Linked DNA regions of Pontibacter liquoris. The protein of the gene in region 1 binds, or shares a complex with, the protein of each later gene. Links are inferred from orthologs where the notes say so. Each region holds a gene or a part of one and is shown on either strand. Other genes may lie near its edges.

Region 1 (5,765 bases):
AGGCGTCTGTCCGAAATAACGTAATTGATGGTATGCTCCTGGATAATGTCCACTATAAAAAGCATGGCATCACGGTACTGTTTGCTGCTGCATTTATCAAACCACTGCGACACGAGCACGCCGGTGGCAGTATAATACTCTACATGCAGATATTCTGTATGGAAGCAAACCATCTCTCCGCAACATTTAAGGTGAACTGTAGAGTAAGTATACTCACTTATTGTTGATAATCAAAGTCTTTGGCTAAATATAACAAAAAATTAACAAGATAAAAGGCTATTACTCTCGGGCATCCAAAATAGAGCAGGATCAGCGCTTGGCTGCTGTAGCGGATAAGGGTTTACAGTATCCTTGCTAAAGCCGCCAAAATGGGCCCGGCAAGGTGAAAAACCTTGCCGGGCTTAAGTATAGCCGGTTATTTGGTGCGCAGGTTGTTGGCATTGCTACCATCCAGCTTACGGGTATCTTCCTCATTTTTAGCCCCCACGTTGCCCGCTTTCTCTTTGCCCTCATACTCGGTGTCATTTATATCTACTTCCTGTTTCTTCACGCCGGTAAGGGGTTCTGGGTTTTCGTCGGGCAGGCGCTTGCTCTCGTCTGCATTCGTAATAAAGTCATCTTCTTTGGGCGTTTCCATAAGTGTGTGTCGTTAGGTTATACCTGTACTTACGGATGCCGCGCCTGTTTTGCTGTTATTTTGTCTGGCTGCGCACAAACTCGGGCAGCTTCTGCTGGTCGGCCGCTTTCTCCATCTTTTCCAGCAGCTTGTTTCTGGCCTGGCTGTCTTTTGCCTTGATCTGCTTGTAGAGCGTTACCATACTTTGCACGCCACGCAGGTTGGCCTCGTACTCGTTCTGCTCGCCCTTGTGTTGGATCAGGTACAAGCCTTTGCCAAAAAGAAACTGCGGCACCATCATATCTTTGTAGGCAAACTTTTTATCAGCTACGATGCCCTGCAGAAATGTGGCGTCGATGTTGACCATATAAGGTGCTCCTTCCAGCCATTTAAAGGCATAAGCTGCTTTCTCCTCGCGTTCGCTGAAAGGCTCGGGAAAGGGATGTTGCTCGAGCCATAAAATAGTTTGCGCCACCTGGGCGGTGTCGCGCAGGTAATCTTCTTTTGTTTTCCAGTCGGTGCTTTGGGCAGCGGCCGTGAGGGTGAGCAGCACCAGGGTGCAGAGTATGTAAAGTTTTTTCATGGTATAATAAGGTTAAATTATATAGAAATATAGCTTTTTATTCTGACTAACCAGCACGTTTCTCCCGGAAAAAATAGCTTTAGGCAAGCGGGAATTCTGAACATTTTGTGCAATCCGGTCAATTTTAGGTTGTAGCCCTTAACATTTAGCCTTAACTTTGGGCAATTTATACTTACCACAACATGCCGAAAGACAATAGCATTAAATCCGTTCTCATTATTGGCTCCGGTCCCATCATCATCGGCCAGGCCTGCGAATTCGATTATTCCGGCTCTCAGGCCGCCCGTTCTCTCCGGGAAGAGGGTATCGAGGTAACCCTCATCAACTCCAACCCCGCCACCATCATGACGGACCCCGTGACGGCAGATAATGTTTATCTGAAACCGCTGGAGAAGAAGTACATCGTTGAGATACTGGAGAAACATAAAATTGATGCGGTGCTGCCAACCATGGGCGGACAGACGGCGCTGAACCTGGCCATTGACTGCGAGAAAGCAGGCATCTGGAAGAAGTATGGCGTGCGCATTATCGGGGTGGATATCAAAGCCATCGAAACCACCGAAGACCGCGAGCAGTTTCGTCTGAAAATGCTGGAGCTGGATGTAAATGTGTGTAAAGGCGAAACGGCCACCTCGTTTCTGGAAGGGAAAGAAATAGCCCAGGAGATCGGGTTTCCGCTTGTGATTCGCCCCTCGTTTACGCTGGGCGGCTACGGCGGCGGCTTTGTGAACACGCCTGAAGAGTTTGATGCGGCGCTGACGCGCGGCCTGCATGCTTCGCCTACGCACGAAGTGCTGGTGGAGCAAAGCATCATGGGCTGGAAGGAGTATGAGCTGGAGCTGCTGCGCGACAACCTGGGCAACATCATCATCATCTGCTCGATCGAGAACTTCGACCCGATGGGCGTGCACACCGGCGACTCGATCACGGTAGCGCCGGCCATGACGCTGCCCGACACCGTGTACCAGAAAATGCGCGACCTGGCCATCAAAATGATGAACGGCATCGGGCAGTTTGCCGGCGGTTGCAACGTGCAGTTCTCGGTAAACCCGCTGGACGATACCATTATTGCCATCGAGATCAACCCGCGGGTGTCTCGCTCGTCGGCGCTGGCCTCTAAAGCTACCGGTTACCCCATTGCCAAAATTGCCGCCAAGCTGGCCATTGGGTATAACCTGGATGAGCTGAAGAACGCCATCACGAAAACCACCTCGGCTTACTTTGAGCCTGCGCTGGATTATGTGATCGTGAAGATACCGCGCTGGAACTTTGATAAGTTTCCGGGAGCCGACCGCCGACTTGGCCTGCAGATGAAATCAGTGGGCGAAGTAATGGGTATTGGCCGCACGTTCCAGGAGGCGCTGCAGAAAGCCTGCCAGAGCCTGGAAATCAAGCGCAACGGCATTGGCGCCGACGGCAAAGAAAAAACGAACTATGACGAGCTGATCGACAGCCTGGCCAACCCGAGCTGGAACCGCCTGTTCAGTATAAAAGATGCCATGCGCATCGGCATTCCGACCAGCACCATCCAGAAACTCACCAAGGTCGACCCCTGGTTCCTGGCGCAGATCGAAGAGCTGGACGTGATGGAAAAGGAGATCGAGAAGTATACCCTGGCTACCATCCCAGCCGAGCTGCTGCGCGAAGCCAAGGTAAAAGGCTATGCTGACCGCCAGATCGCCCACCTGCTGCGCTGCAAGGAAAGCGAAGTGCACAGCGTCCGCACAGAGCTGGGCATCCGCCGCGGCTATAAAATGGTGGATACCTGTGCTGCCGAGTTTGAGGCAAGCACCCCTTACTATTACAGCACCTTTGATGGCGAGAACGAAAGCATCGTTTCCGATAAGAAAAAGGTGGTGGTGCTGGGTTCGGGGCCTAACCGCATTGGCCAGGGCATCGAGTTCGACTACAGCTGCGTGCATGGCGTGCTGGCTGCAAAGGAGTGTGGCTACGAAACCATCATGATCAACTGCAACCCCGAAACGGTGAGTACGGATTTTGATATTTCGGACAAGCTATACTTTGAGCCGGTATTCTGGGAGCATATCTACGACATCATTCTGCACGAGAAGCCCGAAGGCGTGATTGTGCAGCTGGGTGGTCAGACCGCCCTGAAGCTGGCCGAGAAGCTGGAGCGCTACGGTATCAAGATCATGGGAACGAGCTACAAAGCGCTGGATCTAGCCGAAGACCGTGGCTCTTTCTCCGCTTTGCTGCGCGACCTGAACATCCCATACCCTCCTTTTGCGGTGATCGAAACAGCCGAAGAAGCACTGGAACTTAGCAAAGAGCTTAAATTCCCGCTGCTGGTGCGGCCAAGCTATGTGCTGGGCGGCCAGAACATGAAGATCGTGATCAACGACAAGGAGCTGGAAGCCCACGTGATCGACCTGCTGAAAGACCACCCGGGTAACAAGGTGCTGTTAGACCACTTCCTCGACAACGCCATCGAAGCCGAAGCCGATGCTATCTGCGATGGCGAGGACGTGCACATCTGCGGTATTATGGAGCACATCGAGCCGGCCGGCATCCACTCCGGCGACTCGTACGCCGTGCTGCCGCCCTTTGACCTGAGCGAGAACGTGCTCCGCCAGATAGAGGAATACACTAAGCGCATTGCCGTAGCCCTCGAAACAGTAGGTGTGATCAACATCCAGTTTGCGATTAAGAACGAGATTGTCTACATTATCGAGGCCAACCCGCGTGCTTCGCGTACCTTCCCGTTCATTGCCAAAGCGTACCGGGAGCCTTACATTAACTACGCGACCAAGATCATGCTGGGCGCCAAGAAGGTGAAGGACTTCAACTTCAACCCCTACAAGCACGGCTATGCCATCAAGGTGCCGGTATTCTCTTACAACAAGTTCCCGGAAGTGAACAAGGAGCTCGGGCCAGAAATGAAATCCACCGGCGAGGCGATCTACTTTATCGATGACCTGGAAGATGACTACTTCACCAAAGTATACTCCGAACGGAATTTATACCTGAGCAAGTAAGCCCTTCAACTAACCCCTTCTTGGCAACAGGAGGGGGTTTTTGTTTTTAGAAGAATTTTGCAGCACCGGTTCCAACCACCCCTGACTCCTCCTTGGTTAAGGAGGGGCAGGAGGTGGTTGGTTCTTTTTGAAGTATAGGCGTTGTAGTTTTGGATTGAACAGCTTACTCACAAGATTCTTTCAGGATGACAAAAGGAAAAGCGAGCTGTTTTAACAGAGACAAGTATAAGCAGCATAGTTTAGGTGATAACATCCCCCTACCCCCTTCAAAGGGGACTTTGGGCTGATGGAGGAAGAGAACGCTTGCATAGCAAAAGCTTAACCTCCCTTCCACCAAGATCCTTTCAGGATGACAAAAAAATGAAGAGGCACGGAGAGGAGGATCATGCTTATACTTATACTGAAGCTTCATAGCGGGCGCCATTGCGCGGACAGGTCGCGACCTGTCCCTACAGGGGATCCACAAGCAAAGGCAGCAGCTATCGAAATCTTCCCAGTCCTTGGGTTGAGCGCCTTGGTGTGTTGCGGTGCCGCGCATGCGGCAGCCCGCTAGGGCAGCTTCACGCCACAGTGCGATGCCCAAGGACGAGGCCCCGCGGGCTTGGAGCGCTCCAAAGTATAAGATGAAACTAGACAAGTATAAAACTGAGGAATACAAGTATCTAGTAAGTATAGCCGCAAGTATAGAGAGCATCTACAGCAGCTACTAAGTATAGCCAAAGTATAAGCCCGAGCATCAACCAAGTATAGCTGGATTATTATACTTGAAGAACAGGCGCACCCAAGTATAGCCAAGTATAGATCGAACATTTACGACACCTACCAAGCATAACCTAAATATAAAACACACAATAAAGCCACTATCAGCTATAGCTCAAAGTTATAAACCAGTAGAAAGAAGTATAACTGAACTAAAGTCCGAATAACCCCACTGCAAACAAGTATAACCGTTTTAGTCCCCTGCCCGGCAACATGACTTTCTAACCGGAACTAACCCGATCCCTTCAGCATTTACCAAGTATACTCCCTATCTTTGCACTACTCCGGCCAGAACGTCATACAACAAAACGTTGGCAAACGAGTTGATTAGAAGTATAGGTACTGTTTTTGCAGGTACATTATTAAGCAAGAAAGCATTAACATGATCAAATTCATATTCACCACACTCCTCATTATCTTTATTATGCGCACCATTGCGCCGGTACTTTTCCGCTGGCTGCTGGGGGCTTTTGTGAAAAAAAGCATGCGCAACGGCACCTTCTTTTATCCCAACCAGCAACAGCAGCAGCGCCCCTACCAGGAGCCTGGCCGAAGCAACGGGCAGCCCAACGGCCGCAGCACGGGCCACGTCAAAATCGATTACATTCCGGACCAGCCGGGGCAGCGGCATTTCGATGGCGGCGAGTACGTGGATTATGAAGAAGTAAAATAAAACCGCTATCTTTCAAGCTCTATTTGGGTTTTTGAAAGATATGACAACTACGCTCAATTTCAGGCGCGATGTGTTGCCGCACATCGTGGCGGTCGTGATTTTCCTGCTTTTAACGGCAGTATACTTTGCCCCGGTGCT
Region 2 (3,512 bases), 170 kb from region 1 along the record:
ATAGTCTTATTCTTCCTCTTTGGGCACAATAATAAACACGTCCTCGTTGGGGCGCTTCATCAGGTATTTTTCGCGGGCAAACTTCTCAAGCAGTTCCGGGTTACCCAGCAGCTCTTTGCGGTCCTTCTGCACTTCCTCCATCTTTTCGAGGTAATGTTGCTTGTCCTCTTCCAGGTCTGCCAGTTTTTTGCTCATCTGGTACTGCGTGATAAAATCATTGGAGTCAAAAAAGAGCATCCACACCAAAAACAACACCGACGTGATCAGATAGAAATTGCGGAATATTTTAGGAACGCGCTTCAGCATGGCAAAGGGATTAAGGTACTTATACAAAAATAAGGCTGTGAGTCATATAACCCACAGCCTTACCCATAAATATTTTTGAGCAGAAGTTCTTAGAACTTCTTGCCCGGGAAATAAGCCACTTCGCCCAGTTCCTCTTCGATGCGGAGCAACTGGTTATACTTGGCCATGCGGTCTGAACGGGAAGCCGAACCGGTTTTGATCTGGCCGGTGTTCAAGGCAACAGCCAGGTCTGCAATCGTGCTGTCCTCTGTCTCGCCGGAACGGTGGCTCATCACGCTTTTATACCCATGGCGGCGGCCCAGGTTAATGGCGCTAATGGTTTCAGTAAGCGTACCAATCTGGTTCACTTTGATCAGGATCGCGTTAGCGATTTTCTCATCTATACCACGCTGCAAACGGTTCACATTCGTTACGAACAGGTCGTCGCCTACCAACTGTACTTTATCACCAATCGCTGTGGTCTGCTGCTTCCAGCCATCCCAGTCGTCTTCAGCCATACCATCTTCAATAGAGATGATCGGATACTTGCGCACCCAGTCAGCCCAGAAGCTCACCATTTCAGAAGACGTCAGCTTATCGCCTGTTGATTTCTTGAAATGATAATGGCCGGTAGCCGCATCGTAGAACTCGGAGCTGGCCGCATCCATGGCGATCATAAAGTCGTCGCCTGGTTTGTAGCCGGCTGTTTCGATGGCCTGCAGCACTACCTGAATGGCTTCTTCGTTGGAAGCGATGTTAGGAGCAAAACCACCTTCATCTCCCACGTTGGTAGAAAGGCCTTTTTTCTTCAGCACGTTCTTCAGGTGGTGGAAAACCTCCGTGCCCATTCGCAATGCATCGGAGAAAGAAGCAGCGCCAACCGGCATAATCATGAATTCCTGGAAGTCGATGGAGTTATCGGCATGGCTGCCGCCGTTGAGGATGTTCATCATCGGCACCGGCAGGGTATTGGCGCTCACACCACCTACATAGCGGTAGATAGGCATGTTCAGTTCCTGTGCGGCTGCGCGGGCTACTGCCAGCGACACACCAAGTATGGCGTTTGCGCCCAGGTTGCTTTTATTCTCCGTGCCATCGAGCTCGATCATGATCTTGTCGATCAGGTTTTGCTCATATACCGGAAAGCCTACTATCTCTTCGGCAATCTTATCATTCACGTTCTTGACAGCTTGCAGTACACCTTTGCCCATGTACTTGCTCTTGTCGTTGTCACGCAGCTCTACGGCTTCGTGCACACCCGTGGAAGCACCGGACGGTACCGCAGCGCGGCCCAGGACACCTGTTTCAGTTACAACATCTACTTCTATCGTCGGATTTCCTCTTGAATCGAAGATCTGGCGGGCTTTAATATCAGTTATTAAGCTCATAGTTAGTTTATATTAGTTTTATTTGTTTTGTTCCAGCAGGGCCACAAAGTCATCAAAGAGGTACGTGGAATCGTGCGGCCCCGGTGATGACTCCGGATGGTATTGCACCGAGAAAGCCGGTTTGCCTTTCATGCGGATACCTTCGATGGTATTATCGTTCAGGTTGATATGGGTAACCTCTACCTGCGGGTGCTGCTGCAGTTGTTGGGCATCCACCACAAACCCATGGTTCTGCGATGTGATCTCGCTCCGGCCGGTGATCAGGTTCTTTACCGGATGGTTCAGCCCCCGGTGGCCGTTGTGCATTTTGTAAGTGGCAATGCCATTGGCCTGGGCCAGCATCTGGTGCCCCATACAAATGCCGAACATCGGCTTACTTTTCTCCAGAATTTGCTTTACGCTGTTAATGGCAACCGTGGTAGCCGCCGGATCACCGGGTCCGTTCGAAATAAAATAGCCATCCGGGTTCCACTTCTCCATTTCTTCAAAAGGCGTATGATACGGGAATACCTTTACGGCACAACCGCGCTGCACCAGGTTGTTGAGGCTGTTGCGCTTTACGCCCAAATCCAATACGGCCACCCTATACTTCACCTCTTCCGGCTGCATGTCATATTCGGCCTGTGTACTCACATGCGACGATAGCTCCAGGCCTTCCATTGAGGGAACTTCCTCTAATTTACGGCGCAGCTCCTCAATATCGGTAATCTCAGAAGAAATTATGGCGTTCATGGCCCCTTTATCACGGATATGACGCACCAAGGCACGTGTATCGATCTCACAGATGCCTACTATGCCTGCCTTATCGAAGTATTCCTGCAGGGAGCCTTTGGCAGTATGGCGTGAAAAATGGTGGGAAAACTCCTTACAAACAAGGCCATTGATCTGTATCCTGTCTGATTCCACTTCATCGGCCTGTACACCATAGTTGCCGATATGGGAAAAGGTAGTAACCACCAGCTGACCGTAATAAGAAGGATCGGTAAAAATCTCCTGGTAACCGGTCATACCTGTATTAAAACAGAGCTCTCCTCCTGTGGTACCAATTCGCCCCAGGCTTTTGCCCGTAAATACGGTGCCGTCGTTTAATAACAGGATCGCGTCTGTTGATGTATGCTTTTTCATAAACAGTAATTTTAACAAAAATAAAAAAGGGACACGACTTACGTCATGTCCCTTTAAAATATTTAACAAAAGAGCTTATTGCGCATCGTTTGTCTCGTCTTTAGAAGTTTCAGTAGCAGCAGGTGCTTCCGGAGCTGGCGCAGCAGGAGCTGCAGCGGCTGGAGCAGCTGTTTCAGCTGAAGTTTTCTTACCACCACGACGGCGTGACTTCTTGGCACCAGCAGCAGCTGTACCAGTTGTTGTCAGCATATCCTCGTTGTAGTCTACTAACTCAAGTACACACATTTCTGCGTTGTCACCCAGTCTGTAACCAGTCTTCAGGATACGGGTATAACCACCCGGTCTGTTAGCGATCTTAGCAGCAACCTCGTCGAACAGCTCTTTTAAAGACTCTTTGTTTTGCAGGTAAGCAAACACCGTTCTTCTTGAGTGCGTTGTATCGTTTTTGGCTTTTGTAAGCAGAGGCTCTACATACTTGCGCAGGGCTTTAGCTTTTGCTACTGTAGTAGAAACCCGCTTGTGCAGGATAAGGGATGCTGCCAGGTTGGACAACATTGCCTTACGGTGTGAAGCAGTTCTTCCTAAGTGATTTATTTTTTTACCGTGTCTCATTGTTACGAATTGTGCACGTGCATACCGTCGATCAACCCGTTAAGGGATCGGGAATTATGCCGTAGATTAATTAATCTTCTTCTAATTTATACTTGGAAAGGT

The links. The genes of interacting proteins can lie anywhere in the genome.
Region 2: the proteins of carB (region 1) and carA are in contact, whole or in part, in a solved structure (PDB 1KEE), measured with the Escherichia coli proteins. The link is inferred for Pontibacter liquoris from one-to-one orthologs.

Annotation. Positions count from the first base shown.
Region 1 is NZ_JALEBG010000003.1:768,312-774,076, reverse strand. What follows is about bases 1,015-4,395. They hold carB (carbamoyl-phosphate synthase large subunit), read left to right. Parts: upstream 1,015-1,381; coding sequence 1,382-4,195; downstream 4,196-4,395. Other genes in these bases: LWL52_RS20280 (hypothetical protein), read right to left, coding at 1,015-1,199. Outside these bases: LWL52_RS20290 (hypothetical protein), read right to left, coding at 1-173; LWL52_RS20285 (hypothetical protein), read right to left, coding at 416-637; more of LWL52_RS20280, read right to left, coding at 693-1,014; LWL52_RS20595 (hypothetical protein), read left to right, coding at 4,771-4,905; LWL52_RS20270 (DUF4834 family protein), read left to right, coding at 5,337-5,627; LWL52_RS20265 (YfhO family protein), read left to right, coding at 5,668-5,765. UniProt on the Escherichia coli protein: Large subunit of the glutamine-dependent carbamoyl phosphate synthetase (CPSase).
Region 2 is NZ_JALEBG010000003.1:603,439-606,950, forward strand. What follows is about bases 746-3,512. They hold carA (glutamine-hydrolyzing carbamoyl-phosphate synthase small subunit), read right to left. Parts: upstream 2,799-3,512; coding sequence 1,692-2,798; downstream 746-1,691. Other genes in these bases: eno (phosphopyruvate hydratase), read right to left, coding at 746-1,673; rplQ (50S ribosomal protein L17), read right to left, coding at 2,874-3,410; LWL52_RS19490 (DNA-directed RNA polymerase subunit alpha), read right to left, coding at 3,481-3,512. Also shown: LWL52_RS19470 (FtsB family cell division protein), read right to left, coding at 7-306; more of eno, read right to left, coding at 396-745. UniProt on the Escherichia coli protein: Small subunit of the glutamine-dependent carbamoyl phosphate synthetase (CPSase).